3 regions of the Pannonibacter anstelovis genome follow, and region 2 is predicted to be linked to each of the others. Evidence: predicted binding sites of a transcription regulator. Region 2 holds the regulator's gene; each other region holds the start of a gene.
The links. Region 2 encodes PhoB, which activates phosphate uptake and scavenging genes when phosphate is short. Its sites were predicted from a motif close to TGTCATNNANCTGTCAT; they were not measured.
Positions count from the first base shown of each region.

Region 1: the regulator PhoB is predicted to act here: its motif matches at 1,880-1,896, upstream of V6L75_RS13735 (esterase-like activity of phytase family protein).
Region 3: the regulator PhoB is predicted to act here: its motif matches at 3,886-3,902, upstream of phnF (phosphonate metabolism transcriptional regulator PhnF).

Region 1 covers NZ_JBAKBF010000008.1:121,866-127,207, forward strand. The annotation lists gene V6L75_RS13735 (esterase-like activity of phytase family protein) at 1-1,800, opposite strand, end outside; gene V6L75_RS13740 (multidrug effflux MFS transporter) at 2,086-3,285, shown strand; gene V6L75_RS13745 (methyl-accepting chemotaxis protein) at 3,342-5,321, opposite strand.
Region 2 covers NZ_JBAKBF010000002.1:291,570-296,911, forward strand. The annotation lists gene pstC (phosphate ABC transporter permease subunit PstC) at 1-757, shown strand, start outside; gene pstA (phosphate ABC transporter permease PstA) at 754-2,088, shown strand; gene pstB (phosphate ABC transporter ATP-binding protein PstB) at 2,103-2,900, shown strand; gene phoU (phosphate signaling complex protein PhoU) at 2,940-3,650, shown strand; gene phoB (phosphate regulon transcriptional regulator PhoB) at 3,688-4,386, shown strand; gene V6L75_RS04190 (GcrA family cell cycle regulator) at 4,588-5,160, opposite strand.
Region 3 covers NZ_JBAKBF010000020.1:6,656-11,997, forward strand. The annotation lists gene phnK (phosphonate C-P lyase system protein PhnK) at 1-730, opposite strand, end outside; gene V6L75_RS20335 (alpha-D-ribose 1-methylphosphonate 5-phosphate C-P-lyase PhnJ) at 745-1,635, opposite strand; gene V6L75_RS20340 (carbon-phosphorus lyase complex subunit) at 1,632-2,732, opposite strand; gene phnH (phosphonate C-P lyase system protein PhnH) at 2,732-3,331, opposite strand; gene phnG (phosphonate C-P lyase system protein PhnG) at 3,331-3,792, opposite strand; gene phnF (phosphonate metabolism transcriptional regulator PhnF) at 3,946-4,656, shown strand; gene murJ (murein biosynthesis integral membrane protein MurJ) at 4,767-5,342, shown strand, end outside.

The DNA of each region.
Region 1 (5,342 bases), on a different contig from region 2:
ATTGTAGATGCCCAGCTTGACGAGGCCCTTGGCATCATCGCCCCATTCGCGCTGGATCGCGGTCACGACCAGCGTCTTGCCGCCGCGCTCGAATTCCGCCACGCCTTCGAAGCTGAACCGCTTGGACTGGGCAACGAGAGCTTCAGGCAGGCTGATTTCTTCCGTGACCTTGCCATCGGCATCAGCCTTGACCAGGAGATGCGGCACGCCTTCCTTGTCCGGATTGCCTTCGCTGACAAGCCAGAAACCGCCATCCTTAGCCAGCGAAATACCTTCGATGTCGAACTTCTTCGGCGAGCCGCCGGTGATATTCACATAGGAGGCGATCTCCACCGGGCTCATTGACAGATTGATCGTGTAGATACGGGCCTTGTCGTAGAAGCTGTCCGAAACAGCATAGAGCTTGTTCGGGTCGGTCTTGTCTGCTGCCAGACCCGAGAGCGCACCCCAGCCGATCGGAGCACCGGTTTCCGGATCGATGGCGGAGGTCAGCACCGGATAGGCCGGCTTGTCCGCGCCGAATTCATAGATGCTGACCTGCGAACGCAGGCCATCTTCGGCGCTGTCCGCCTCGTTAGCGACAACGAACAGATTACGGGCCGGAATGGCCAGGACGCCTTCAGGGGCCACATGGGTGGGCAGCATCTGCAGGAGCTGCGGCTCACCGCCCGTGTCCTTGAACACCGACACCATGTTGGCACGCTCGGAGTTCACGAAGATGAACTTCTGCCCGCCGAATTCGCCAACGGTCACGCCTTCCGGCTCCGTGCCCTTCTTGGAGGCGCGCTTGGCCGGATAGTGGCCGGTCATCATGGCGATGTGCTCGAGCTTGTTGCCGCTGTCATACAGCGCTTCACCCTTGGTGTTCCAGATGGTGAAGCCACGCGAACCGCCTTCATAGTCGCCTTCGTTGGCGGTGACGAAGCGGTCATTGTCGAGCCAGGCCACGGCGTCAGGCTCGCGCTTGACGTTCTCGATACCACCAGAGGCGTCCGAGCTGCGATCCTTGGCAACCGGAATGGCTTCGGCGCTGGAAGCTCCGGCCGGGAAATGTGCGGTCACTTTGCCGGAAGCAAGGTCGATGAGTGCCAGATGATTGTTTTCCTGCAGCGTCAGCACCGCCACATTGGCACCATTGATCGAAACGAACTCAGGTTCCGGATCTTCCGGCGCGGTCTCGGCGATGCCGGTGACATCAACGATGCGGGCCGCATCGCAGTTCACGGGCTTTCCATCCGCATCCAGATCGAAGATGGCAACATGGCCAGCCGGCATCTGAGGCAGCTTGCCTTCATTCAGCTCTTCATCGCGCTCGTTTTCAACTGCGACGGCCAGGAACTTGCCATCCGGCGAGATGGCGACCGAGTCCGGCTGCCCCTTCACGTCACAGGTGGCGGCAATCGACTTGTCCGCCAGGCTGATGACAGCCAGATGGCCGGACGGCTCGGTGTAATTCGGGCTGGTGTTCACACCGGCAAGAATGAATTTCTGAGCGGCGGTCACGGACGTGGGTTCACCGCCCATGGCAATTCGGCCAGCCGGCTTCGGCTCAGCGGGATTTGCAATGTCAACGAACACCACGGCTTCACCGGGGCTGTCGGAAAAGACCAGCGTCTGGCCGTCCTTCGTTGCAGTGATGATTTCGGCAGAGGTCTCTGTCGCAGCATCAGTGCCTGCAGCCAGGGTCTTGTAGACCGGCATTGTGGCGATGCGGGTGAAATAGGTTTCGGCTGCAGACGCATGTGAAACGGCCGCCAGAATGGAAAAACCAGCCAGAAGCTGGCTGCGCAGAGAAATCATGATGCCTCCCCGAAGCGAGATGTTTGGTTGAAAGACGGCGCACGCTAGGCAGCGCAGACGAAGTTGCGGTGACAAAGTCATGAAGCTTTTGTGACGGCAGGCCCTGAACTGCGGCAGTTGCGCAACAGCACACAAGGCCCGGGGCGCCAAGCTGCACATAAATTCTGGACAGATGACCCCGCCGGGGTTTTACTTGGGCACCTGATGCGGATGACCCCACGTCCGCCGGCTGGCCACTTGAGTGCCGCCAGCCAACCCCACGCTCTCCTTTTGCGGACACCCAAGATGACACGCGGCTTTTCGCGCCTTGCCCTTGTGCTTGGCCTGCTTTCCTGCATTGGCCCCTTTGCGGTCGATCTTTATCTGCCGGCCCTGCCGCAGATCACGGCTGGCCTTGGCACAACGGCCAGCGCTGCACAGATGACCTTCACCGCCTATTTCCTTGCCTTTGGCCTTGCCCAGCTGATCTATGGGCCGATGGCTGACTGGCTTGGACGCAAACGGCCGGTTTATGCAGGCCTTGCCGTATTCATCGCCGGATCCGCCATCTGTGCGCTGGCTCCGGATATCCACTGGCTGGTCTTCGGCCGTTTCGTGCAGGCCCTGGGCGCAGCGGCTGCGATGGTTATTCCACGCGCGATCGTGCGCGACATGCACACTGGCACACAAGCCACGCAGCTGATGGCTCTGGTGATGCTGGTGATCAGCATCTCGCCGATGCTGGCTCCGCTCACCGGCTCGGCCATCATTGCGGCAGGCAGCTGGCGCTTCCTGTTCGTGGCCCTTGGCCTCGCAGCAGCGCTGGCCATGGCCCTCACCGCCTGGCAGCTGCCCGAAACCCTGCCGCCCGAGCGGCGGGTGCCGTTGCGGCCGAAAGCCATTCTCGGAGGCTGTCTCGACCTGATGCGCGATGCCCGGTTCCTTGGCCTGACGATGACGGGCGGCTTCGGCATGGCGAGCTTCTTCGTCTTCATCGGTGCAGCCTCGTTTGTCTACACCGGCCACTATGGCATGAGCCCTGTTGGCTTCAGCCTTGCCTTCGCCCTCAATGCCATCGGTTTCTTCGGCACATCACAGCTTGCAGCCGGGCTCGGACGCAAGCATGGCATGGCACGCGTCGCGTTTCTGGCGGTCACCGGCTTTGCCCTGTGCAACGGTGTGCTGGTGGCGCTCGTGGCCTTCGGCTTTGATGCCCTTGGCGTGGTGATGGCGTTTCTCTTCCTCGGCAATGCCTGCCTTGGTCTCGTCATTGCGCCCACCATGGTGATGGCGCTGGACGATCACGGCGAGAACGCGGGCCTTGCCTCATCTCTCGGCGGCACGCTGCAGATGCTGGCTGGCGCCCTGATGCTGGTGCTGGCCAGCCCGTTCTTCGACGGAAGTGTGCTCCCAATGGTTGGGGCCATCGCGCTGTGCTCGGTCCTGTCGCTGGCCTTTGCGGCGCTGACGCTCGGGCCCGACCTCAAGAACAGCGCCCCGGCCTGAGGTCTTCTGACCTGCGCAACCGGGGCACCAGACTTGCTCAAGTTCAGTCCGCGTGGTCAGGCCGCGCGGATGTTCGCCAGGAAGCGGCTGACTTCGACTTTCATGCGAGACGCCTGATCAGACAGAGACTGCGCCGAACTGCGCATCTGTGTCGAGGCGGCCATTGTCTCCTGGGCCGCATCGGAAACGGCATTGATGTTTTCCGAAACGTGCTGCGTCCCGCCAGCAGCTTCGCTCACGTTCCGCGCGACTTCCCGCGTGGTTGCGCCCTGCTCGTTGACGGCCGCAGCGATGGCCGCAGCCATCTCGTCCAGATCGCGGATGACCTGGCCGACGCCGCCGATCGCCTGCACCGAAGTTCGGGTCTGGCCCTGGATCTCGGCAATCAGCTTGGAGATGTCATCCGTAGCGCTGGCCGTCTGATTGGCGAGCTGCTTCACTTCGGAGGCAACAACGGCAAAGCCCTTGCCAGCCTCACCGGCGCGCGCAGATTCGATGGTCGCGTTCAGCGCAAGCAGGTTGGTCTGGGCCGCGATATCGGAGATCAGTGAGATCACCTCACCGATGCGGTCTGCCATACGGGCCAGGGCCTCCATCTGCTCCGCGGTCCGCGCCACATCCCCGGATGCGCGCTTGGCAACAATCGAAGCCCGCTCGACCTGGGAATTGATCTCATTCACCGAAGCCGACATTTCCTCGGTCGCCGAGGCAACCATCTGGACGTTCGCGCTGGCCTGTTCTGCGGCAGCGGAAACGGTCATGGCACGCTCGTTCGTTGCCGCCGAAATATCGGCCATCGCTCCTGCGGTTGCCGACAGTTCCGTGGATGCGGCCGATACGGTTTCAACGATTTCGCCGACATTGGCATCAAACTCGTCCGCGATGCTTTGCATGAGCTGCCGGCGCTCGGCCGCAGCCAGCTCGCCGCGGCGCGCCTGCTCGGCTTCCAGCTCCCGGTTGCGGATTGCGTTAACCCGGAAAATCTCAATCGCCCGCGCCATGCGGCCCAGTTCGTTGCCGGCGCTGATGTAAGGCACCTCCGCTGACGTATCGCCCTCAGCCAGGCCAGACATGGTCCCGGTCAGGCGTCCAAGCGGGCCGGTGATGCTGCGCGAGATCAGGAAGCCAAGCAACAGAGCCAAAGCAAGGCTGACACCCAGCGCCACCATGAAGAAGCTCCAGACAGCGGACCGGCTTTCGGCGAACTGCTTTTCGGCAGCCACCATTCCTTCAGCCGCAAACTGGAACACGGCCTCGAGTACCGGCTCCATGCCGGAGAACAACTCGCTCAACCGGCCTGCTTCACTGCCCAGGACCTCTGCGGTCTTGGCATAGTCGCGGAAGCTGGACTGGTAGGCGTCCATTTCCGACGAGAGCTTGGCCTTTGTTGCCGCGTCGAGCGGCGCCTGCGCCAGCAATGCGTCAAACTCGGCGCGCCTTTCATCGACGCTTTTGATGTACTTGTCGCCGCCGCGCATCATGAAGTCCTTTTCATGGCGGCGCATCATAAGCATCTTGACGGTAAGGGCGTCCAGACCGGCGGCGTTGATTTCCTTTTCGACCGCATGCACCGCCTTGCGGAGCTGCCCCTCGAGCCCTTCGGTTTCCGTCAGGCCAAGTGCCGTGTTCATTTCGACGACGCGATCAAATTGCTTCCGGGTCTCGCCAAGATCTTGTGCCAATTTGTTGAGCGCCTGTCCAATCGGCGCCGCACTCGGCAGCGACCGGAGATCGGCCAGCGCGGCGCTGACCCGTTCGGCCTCGGCCTGATATGCCTTTGCGTAAGACAGATCCTTGCGCAGCAGGAAGTCCTTTTCGCGGCGCCGCATCTCCAGCGTACCGACCTTCAGGGCATCCGCCTTACCGGCGATCACTTCAAATGCATCCCGGCGGGCCAGAGAGGCGGAAGACTCCCGGTCACCGAGTACATAGACACCACCAAGCACCAAGGCGACTGCAACGGACAAGGCGGCAAGGCCCAGCACCCGGAGCCTGACCGAAATCGAATTTGTTTTTATACGAACGTCGCGTTGCATCACTGACTCTCACAGGAATGA
Region 2 (5,342 bases):
CTTCTTCGGTACAGTCTGGAACCCGCAGTTCCGTGGCGGGTCAGAGCTTGGCATTATTCCGCTGCTCTGGGGTACGTTCTATGTCTCGTTGGTAGCACTTCTTTTCGCGGTGCCAGTTGGCCTTTACGCTGCAATTTACATGTCGGAATATGCATCCAGGCCTGTACGCGGTGTTGCAAAGCCACTGCTCGAATTGCTTGCGGGAATTCCGACCATTGTTTACGGCCTCTTTGCCCTGATCACTGTCGGGCCTTTCCTGCGTGACTATTTCGCCCAGCCCATGGGCCTCGGCAATTCGTCTTCCTCCGTGCTGACAGCCGGTCTCGTTATGGGCATCATGCTGATCCCGTTCGTGTCTTCCTTGTCAGACGACATCATCAATGCCGTACCGCAGTCACTGCGTGACGGTGCTTATGGCCTCGGGGCTACAAGATCCGAGACGATCCGCCAGGTTGTGATGCCTGCGGCATTGCCCGGCATTGTTGGCGCCATCCTGCTGGCCGCGAGCCGCGCAATTGGCGAGACGATGATTGTGGTCATGGGAGCAGGCGCAGCTGCCAGACTTGGCCTCAATCCCTTCGAAGCGATGACAACGGTGACAGTGAAAATTGTTAGCCAGTTGACTGGCGATACAGAATTCGCGTCACCGGAAACTCTTGTCGCTTTTGCTCTGGGCATGACACTCTTTGTTTTCACACTTGGACTGAATGTCGTCGCTCTTTACATCGTGCGCAAATACCGGGAGCAATACGAATGACCAGCGTCGATACTGCTTCATTCAAGTCGATTTACAATCCGGACGCGCGAACGAGACGCAGAAACGCCGCTGAGCGCCGGTTCCGGATGTATGGGATGGCGGCCGTCATAATTGGCCTGTTGTCCCTCGTCATCCTGCTTTCTTCAGTTCTGGCCAGCGGTCTTGCTGCGTTCAGGCAGACATTCGTGACGATTGACGTGACGCTGGATGCTTCTGTTCTCGACAAGGCCGGCAACAGGGATCTTGAAGACCTGAAGAAGGTCAGCACGGTTGGCTACGGCAATCTGATCCAGAAGTCTCTGCTGGAGACACTCAAGCGTGATGGCATCGATACGGGTGGCATGTCCGCCAAGGACATCTTTGACCTCGTCTCGAAGGAGGCGCCCGCCACGCTGCGTAACATGGTGCTTGCAGACCCGCAGCTCGTCGGACAGACCATTTCGTTCAAGGCTTTTGCCAATGGCCGCGTCGACGGCTATTTCAAGGGCCGTGTGACGATGGAAAGCGCAAAGCTGGACAGCAACATTTCTCCTGAGCAGTTGCAGCTTGCAGACAAAATGCGTGCTTCTGGTTTGATGAGCGTAGGATTTAACTGGGACTTCTTCTTTGGCCCCGATGCATCAGATCTGCGGCCGGAAGCCGCTGGCCTTGGAATTGCACTCATCGGCTCAACCTACATGATGCTGATCGTGCTCGTGCTGGCCGTGCCGATTGGTGTTGCCGCCTCGATCTATCTCGAGGAGTTTGCACCGAAAAACTGGTTTACCGATCTGATCGAGGTGAACATCTCCAACCTCGCTGCGGTACCGTCCATCGTGTTTGGTATCCTTGGCCTGGCTGTGTTCATCAATTTCGTCGGGTTGCCGCAGTCTGCCTCACTGGTTGGCGGTCTGGTTCTGACGCTGATGACGATCCCCACGATCATCATCGCTACCCGTGCGGCGCTGCGTGCTGTTCCTCCGAGCATTCGCGATGCCGCGCTGGGCGTTGGTGCCTCCAAGATGCAGTCCATCTTCCACCACGTCCTGCCTCTTGCAGCTCCGGGCATTCTCACGGGCACCATTATCGGTCTGGCTCAGGCTCTTGGCGAAACCGCGCCGCTGCTGCTGATCGGCATGGTGTCATTCGTCCGGAGCTTCCCGGCAGCTCCGCCGGAAGGTTTCTTCGACCCGGCAGCCGCTCTGCCCGTGCAGGTTTACAACTGGACCCAGCGCGGTGATCCGGCTTTCGTCGAGCGGGCCTCTGGAGCCATCATCGTACTGCTGGTGTTCCTGATCGTAATGAACCTGGTTGCCATTGTCCTGCGCCGCCGCTTCGAGCGCCGCTGGTAAGAAAGGGATTACCGATGAATGTCAGCGCAAATGTGGAGAACGGCGTGACCCACGCAGAACCCAAGATCGTCGCCCAGAAGGTTCAGGTCTATTATGGCGACAAGCACGCCATCAAAGACGTGGACATCAAGATTCAGCCCCGTTCCGTGACCGCCTTCATCGGTCCGTCGGGCTGCGGAAAGTCCACCTTCCTGCGCACACTTAACCGCATGAACGACACCATCGACATCTGCCGCGTCGAGGGTGACATTCTGATCGACGGTGAGAACATCTACGACCCCAAGGTCGACCCGGTGCAGCTGCGCGCCAAGGTCGGCATGGTGTTCCAGAAGCCGAACCCGTTCCCCAAGTCGATCTACGAGAATGTGGCCTACGGCCCGCGCATTCACGGGCTGACGCGCAACAAGGCGGAGCTCGATGAAGTGGTTTCTGCCTCGCTGCAGAAGGCAGGTCTGTGGAACGAAGTGAAGGACCGTCTTGATGGTCCGGGTACGGGTCTTTCCGGTGGCCAGCAGCAGCGCCTCTGCATTGCCCGCGCCATCGCCGTCAGCCCGGAAGTGATCCTCATGGACGAGCCCTGCTCGGCCCTTGATCCGATCGCAACTGCCAAGGTCGAAGAGCTGATCGACGAGCTGCGTGCCAACTTCACCATCGTGATCGTGACGCACTCCATGCAGCAGGCTGCCCGTGTATCCCAGCGCACGGCTTTCTTCCATCTCGGCAATCTGGTCGAGGAAGGCGCGACGCAGGACATCTTCACCAACCCGCAGGACAAGCGCACGCAGGATTACATCACCGGCCGTTTTGGCTGATACTGGATCTTGCGCTCGAGAATTTGAGAGGAACACGACATGTCCGAGCATACCGTTAGCTCGTATGACGAGGAACTGCGCGCCCTGGCCGGCCGGGTCGCCGAAATGGGCGGTCTGGCGGAGAAGCTGGTGAATGATGCAGTCACCGCGCTGCTCACCCATGATCTGGCCAAGGCACAGGCCACGGTTCAGGCCGATGCCAAGCTGGACGAGATGCAGCAGGAGATCGAAGCGAAATTCATCCGCATCGTCGCTCTGCGCCAGCCGATGGGGCAGGATCTGCGCGAGATCATGGCCGCTGGCCGTATCGCCAACGATCTGGAGCGCGTTGGAGACCTTGCCAAGAACATCGCCAAGCGTGTCATTGCCATCGACGGTGTCTTCAATTCCAAGAAGGCGGCCTTCGGTGTTGAACACATGTCCGAACTGGCGCTGGGCCAGCTGAAGTCGGTGCTGGACGCCTACACGGGCCGTGATGCAGAAGCTGCCAAAGCCGTGCGCGAGCGCGACGATGAAGTGGATGCGATCTACACCTCGCTGTTCCGCGAACTGCTGACCTACATGATGGAAGATCCGCGCAAGATCACCCAGTGCGCGCACCTGCTGTTCTGTGCCAAGAACATCGAGCGCATTGGTGACCATGCCACCAACATCGCCGAAAATGTCTACTTCATGGTGACAGGGGACCAGCTGCTGGAAGCCCGCCGGAAGATTGACGAGATGGGTATTGCCGAAAACGAAGGCGCCTGATCTGCCTGCCTGCAAGTGACGTCCGGAGCATATTGCCATGCCCAAGGTTCTTATCGTTGAAGACGAAGAGCCACTTAGCCTTCTGCTGCGCTACAATCTGGAAGCGGAAGGCTACGACGTGGACTCCTGTGACCGGGGAGATGACGCCGAGATCCGGCTGCGGGAAACGCAGCCGGACCTTCTGCTGCTGGACTGGATGCTGCCGGGACTTTCCGGCATCGAGCTGTGCCGCCGTGTCCGCGCCCGGTCAGAAACCGAACGCCTGCCGATCATCATGCTGACGGCACGCGGTGAGGAGGCGGAGCGTATCCGCGGCCTTGCCACCGGCGCCGATGACTACGTGGTGAAACCCTTCTCGATCCCTGAGCTGATGGCCCGCGTGCGCGCCATCCTGCGCCGGGCCCGGCCGGAAGTGGTGTCCACCATGCTGAGGTCCGGTGACCTGGAGCTCGACAAGGAAACCCACCGCGTCCGCCGCAATGGCAAGGAAATCCACCTGGGGCCGACCGAGTTCCGCCTGCTGGAGTTCCTCATGACCTCTCCCGGCCGGGTCTTCTCCCGCGAGCAGCTGCTGGATGGCGTGTGGGGGCATGATGTCTATGTGGATGAGCGCACCGTCGACGTTCATGTCGGCCGCCTGCGCAAGGCCATCAACAAGGGCAAGGTGAAGGATCCGATCCGCACCGTTCGCGGTGCCGGCTATGCCTTCAACGACCAGTTCGCCGTGGCGAGCTGATCCGCTCTGCTGCAATTAGTCTGGAAAGGCCCGCCATCCATGCGGGCCTTTTGGCTTTTGGAAAAGCACGCCACTTTTGCGCCGGCGTTCTAAGCCGCTCAACAAATACCCCGGACTTCCAGGCAGCAAAAAAGCCTGCCGCAACGGGCAGGCTTGATTGGGTGAGGGAGCCGGTGGGGTGCTGGTTGGCCCCCTCGAAAATCAGCCGCGAAGGGCCTTCTTGTCCGGCGCGGCGCGGCGGCGGTCGTTGACCGGCTGGTAGGCAACACGGCAATGGTGCGTGCAGTAGGGCACGCCCGGCTCGGAATGGCGTCCGCAGAAATAGAAGTCCGGCGAGGACGGATCACCGATCGGCCACTTGCAGGTGCGCTCGGTGAGGGTGAGGATCGTCGCGCGCTCCGTGAAAGGTACCAGCTCGGCCAGCGGTGCGGCTTCAACTTCGATGGCCACATCTTCCTGCGGGGCCATTTTCAGCGCAGTGGCGCCGCGCAGCTGCGGCGTGGCAGCCGAAGGCGTGCGGATGGTAGAAGTTGCCTGCACCGTGGTCTGCTGCGGCACGGCAGTGGCCGTCACCGGCGCGGTTGCGCTGCGCGGGCGGCGCTGCTTGGCGACTGGTGCAGTAGTCTTCGCCCGGCCTGACAGGCCCAGGCGGTGCACCTTGCCGATGACAGCGTTGCGCGTGATACCGCCAAGCTCGGCAGCAATCTGGCTCGCGCTCAGACCGTCCGTCCAAAGCTTCTTCAAGAGATCTACGCGTTCGTCAGTCCAGCTCATCTGTCGCACCCCGTACGTTTGCGGCTGTAGAATTTTACGCATTAACCATGAATTAAGGCACGCGTGATCCGCGCCTTAGTGGCCATATCCAGTATGATTTGGTGAACTACAGCACGACATGTCGTATCCGACTGGTTGGACACTACAATGGGCGGCGAAGGCGAGGCAAGTTGGGGGCAAAC
Region 3 (5,342 bases), on a different contig from region 2:
GGGTATAGGCATGCTGCGGATCGTCCAGCACCTGATCGGTGAGGCCCTGTTCCACGACGCGGCCGGATTTCATCACCATCAGCCGGTCCGCGAGAAGCCGCACCACGGCAAGATCATGGGTGACGATAATCACCGACAGGCCGAGATCGCGCACCAGCCCGCGCAGCAGGTCGAGAAGCCGCGCCTGCACGCTCACATCCAGCCCGCCGGTCGGCTCGTCCATGAAGACAAGACGTGGGCCGGTGACCAGATTGCGAGCGATCTGCAGGCGCTGCTGCATGCCGCCGGAAAAGGCGGAGGGGCGGTCGTCGATGCGGTCGGCAGCGATTTCCACCCGTCCCAGCCAGTCCGTAGCCTTGTCGCGGATCGCGCCGTAATGCCGGGCGCCGACAGCCATCAACCGCTCACCTACATTGCCGCCAGCGGAAACGCCCATGCGCAAGCCGTCACGCGGGTTCTGGTGCACATAGGCCCATTCGGTGCGCGACAGCCGCCTCCTGGCGGTTTCCGCCATGGCCAGCACGTCGCGCCCGTCATATAGCACGGCCCCTTCATCCGGCTGCTGGTGTCCGGCAAGGCAGGACAAAAGGGTGGACTTGCCCGAGCCGCTTTCCCCGACAATGCCCAGCACCTCGCCGGGGTAAAGATCGAAGGACACATCGGCGCAGCCGATGCGGGCGCCATAGCGCCGGGTGAGGCCGGACACCTTCAGAAGCGGTGTGTCCGTGATGGTCTGGTGAAGGCTCATCGCACCATCTCCCCTGCCCCGGCAACCGGGCTTGCACTCAGCCGCCCGGTGTGGCCGCAGGCCTGCCGCTGGCCGCAAAAGTCAGTGTCGGAACAGACGAACATCCGGCTGCCGGCGTCATCGGTGATCACCTCGTCCAGATAGCTGTCCTCCGCCCCGCACAGATCACAGGCATGCGGCGCCTTGCCGGGAACGAAGGGGTGATCGTCAAAGTCGAGGCTCACCACCTTCGTGTAGGGCGGCAGGGCATAGATGCGCTGCTCACGCCCGGCGCCGAAAAGCTGGATCGCCGGACTGTCCGAAAGCTTCGGATTGTCGAACTTCGGGATGGGCGAAGGGTCCATCACATAACGGCCTTCCACCTTCACCGGGTAAGCGTAGGAGGTGGCGATTTCGCCGTGGCGGGCGATGTCCTCATAGAGCTTCACATGCATGAGGCCATATTCCTCCAGCTCATGCATCTTGCGGGTCTCGGTTTCGCGGGGCTCCAGAAAGCGCAGCGGCTCGGGGATCGGCACCTGATAGACGAGAACCTGGCCTTCGGTCAGCGGCGTTTCCGGAATGCGGTGGCGCGTCTGGATCAGGGTCGCCTCATCGGTCCGCCCGGTCACAGCGACACTGGCCGTGCGCTGGAAGAAGCGGCGGATGCTGACCGCGTTGGTGGTGTCGTCCGCCCCCTGATCGATCACCTTCAGCCGGTCTTCCGGCACAAGGCAGGCGGCCGTCACCTGAACGCCGCCGGTGCCCCAGCCATAGGGCATGGGCATCTCGCGGCTGGCAAAGGGCACCTGATAGCCCGGAATAGCAATGCCTTTCAGGATGGCGCGGCGGATCATCCGCTTGGTCTGCTCGTCCAGATAGGCGAAGTTGTAGGCTTCATCCGTCATTCGGCGGCCTCCCTGTCTGCAGTTGCATTGCGGGCGGCTTCCGCTTCCGCCCGCAGGCGGCGCACCAGCTCCAGCTCCGCCTGGAAATCCACGTAATGCGGCAGCTTGATGTGCTCCAGAAAGCCCGTGGCCTGGATGTTGTCGCAGTGGGACAGGACAAACTCCTGATCCTGCGCAGGAGCGCCGACGTAATCCTCGCCCAGTTCCTCCCAGCGCAAGGCACGGTCCACCAGCGACATGGCGATGGACTTGCGCTCCGACTGACCGAAGACGAGGCCATAGCCGCGGGTGAACTGCGGCGGCTCGGTGCGCGAACCGGTGAACTGGTTGACGGTCTCGCACTCGGTCAGCTCGATCTCGCCGATTTCGATGGCAAAGCCCAGCTCCGGAATGTCCATCTCCACCGCCACTGTGCCGATGCGCAGTTCACCGACGAAGGCGTGGGTGCGTCCGTAGCCGCGCTGGGTGGAATAGGCGAGCGACAGGATGAAGCCTTCATCACCCCGCGTGATCGCCTGAAGCCGCAAGGGGCGGCTCGCCGGCAGTTCCAGCGGCTCGCGGGTCAAGTCCGGCGGGGTGGCATCACTGCGCGGCTCATCCTGAATGAGCCCGTCCCGGCCAAGAAAGCCGGTGACATGCGGCACCGGTCCGCCTTCTGCCGGAGCCTGCGGGGCCGGGTCAACGTCCCCTTCGGCGGCCAGCTTGAAGTCGATCAGCCGGTGGGTGTAGTCGAAGGTCGGCCCGAGGATTTGCCCGCCTGGCAGATCCTTGAACGTGGCCGAGACCCGGCGGTCCACGGCCATGTCCGCCGTTTCCACCGGCAGCGAAGCCCCAAAGCGCGGCAGGGTGGTGCGGTAGGCGCGGATGAGGAAGATGGCCTCGATCAGATCACCCCGCGCCTGCTTGATGGCAAGGGCGGCGAGATCGGGATCATAAAGGCTGCCCTCCGCCATCACCCGGTTGACGGCGAGTTTCAGCTGTTCGCGGATCTGCGGGACGGTGAGTTCGGCGACGGTGGTGTCCCCGCGCCGCTCCTCTGCCAGCCATTCATGGGCATTGCCGATGGCGCGTTCGCCACCCTTGACGGCGACATACATCAGCAGGCCTCCACGATGGTTGTGCGCGGCAGCCCGGCGATCTGGCGGCCTGCGGTCAGGAAGAAGTCGAGCCCAAGCGGAAAAAGTGCATGGTTCTGCCGGAACAGCTCCAGCTCGGGCAGGTTCAGGAAGGCTTCATCCGCGATGCCCGGCCCCGTCAGGCGGCAGCCTTCTGCTGCGAGCGTTTCCACTTCCAGCACCAGTGTCGCAGAGCGGTCCGGATAATCCGGGTCGCCGATGGAGAGCTGCTCTATGAAAGGTTTCAGGTCCTCAAGGCGCCCGAGGGCAAAGCGGATGCCGGCGGCATCTGCCCCTGCCTCAAGGCTGGCAGCCGTCAGCACCGGGGCGCCGGTGTGGAAGGTGATCCAGCCGCGCATCGCCTCACAATCGGCATCACCTGCCAGAAACACCGGCGTCGTAGTGTCGGCAAGGGTCAGGAGCACGGTCCCTGCGGCGGGGGAGACAGGCTGCGGCGGCTGGGCCGCGTCCAGCGTATGGATGGTGCCGGGGCGGGCAAGCGCTTCCAGCAGGCAGCGGAAGGCGCGCGCGGCCTCGATGGGCGCATCGGAAAAGCCGCCGGTCAGGGCTTCGGGTGTCATCAGTCCTCTCCGCGCACGAGGGTGAAGAAATCGACTTTGGTGGCTGCAGCTTTTTCTGCGCGCAGCTGCCGGGCACCTGCCGCCTCTGCGGCCAGCACATCCAGCACACGGGCTTGAAGCTCAGCGGCGGCATCCGTCTGCATCAGCGCATCCACACAGGCCGCGCGGGTGGCATGGGCCTTGTCGCGCCCCTGCACATAGGCGTGGCCCACCTCACCGGACGTGAGCTGGACAGAACAGCGGGTAACGGTCATCTCGCCCAGATTGAAGGGCGCACCCGTGCCCCCCATCCGCCCGCGCACCATCACGGCTCCAACCTCGGGCCGGCGCAGCAGCGTATGTTCCGGCAGATCCGGAAACAGCACGGCCAGACGCGCCGGACTGGCCTTTGCCAGCAACGACAGCCAGACCTTGCGCTGGCTGTGCGGCTCGTCCTCCTGGGGGGAAACGGCGGGCTTCATCGGCACCTCGACATCTTTTGATCCTGTCTATATAATAATAGACAACTAGACATATCGATACCGCAAGGGGCCATCCGGCTCAACCGCCGTCTTGTGAAATTTTTACGACAGGTGGTTTTCAGCATCGGCAAACAGAGACTTCAGGGCAGGGCAATGGCGCGCAGCGCGATCTGGAAATCCATCGTGGACACGCTTTCGGCGGAAATTGCCGAAGGCCACTACAAGCCGGGGGACAAGCTGCCGACGGAAGCGCAGCTGGCCGCCCGCTTCGGCGTGAACCGGCATACGGTGCGCCATGCGCTGGCTGCGCTGGCAGAGGCTGGCACCGTACACTCACGGCGCGGGGCGGGTGTCTTCGTTACCATCAAGCCCACGGACTATGCCATCGGGCGGCGTGTGCGGTTTCAGCAGAACCTTGCCGCCAGCGGCCGCATGGCCTCGCGGCGTATCAGCCTGATGGAAACCCGGGCCTGCGGCGAAAAGGAAGCCGAAGCGCTGCAACTGGCTCCTGGCGACCTGGTGCATGTTGTAGAGGGTGTATCCCTGGCCGATGGTGTTCCGCTGGCGCTGTTCCGCTCCGTCTTTCCGGCGGCACGCGTGCCTGGTTTCCTGGAGGCCATGGAAGGGCGGCAGTCAATCACTGAGGCACTGGCCGTTTGCGGCATCGCCGACTACACCCGCGCCCAGACCCGCCTGACGGCCAAGCTGGCGCGCCCGGTGCAGGCCTTGACGCTGCAGATCGCGGAAGCTGCACCAATCCTGCGCTCCGTTTCGGTCAATGTGACGGAGGATGGCAAACCCATTGAATATGGCATCACCTGGTTTGCCGGGGACCGCGTGTCCCTCACCATGGCTCCGGACTAGGGCATCAGGGGACCAGAGAACCCCTGCGGCGTGACGGCGGCGCAGATATGGGGTAAGCACCACGCCGCAGCCGGGCGCGGTGTCCGGTCTGATGTGCGGAACCTTGAGACATGCTGCGTCGCCTTGGCCTTATCGGCGGACTGACCCTTCTGAGCCGGCTGCTCGGCTTCATCCGCGACCTCATCATGGCCGGCGTGCTTGGGGCAGGCCCCATTGCCGATGCCTTCATGCTGGCCTTCCGCCTGCCGAACCACTTCCGCGCCATCTTTGCCGAAGGCGCCTTCAACGCCGCCTTCCTGCCGACTTATGCCGCGACGCTGGAAAAGGATGGGCCGGACAAGGCGCGCCATTTTGGATCGCAGATCCTGTCCTGGCTGATGCTCGCCAACCTGGCGCTGCTCGTTTTCGCTTGGGCAGCCACGGGAACACTGATCACCCTGCTGGCGCCGGGGCTGGGCGCTGATGATCCGGCAAGGCCGATGGCCATCGAGCTGACGCGCATCACCTTCCCCTATCTTCTGTGCATGTCCATCGTGGTGCTGCTGTCGGCGGTGCTGAATGCGGAGCGGCGGTTTGCGGCTGCAGCGGCAGCGCCCGTGCTTTTGAACATCGCCATGATCGGCACGCTGCTGGCCGTCAGCCAGTTCCCCGATGCAGGCAGCGCAGCAGCCTGGGGCGTTCTGGCG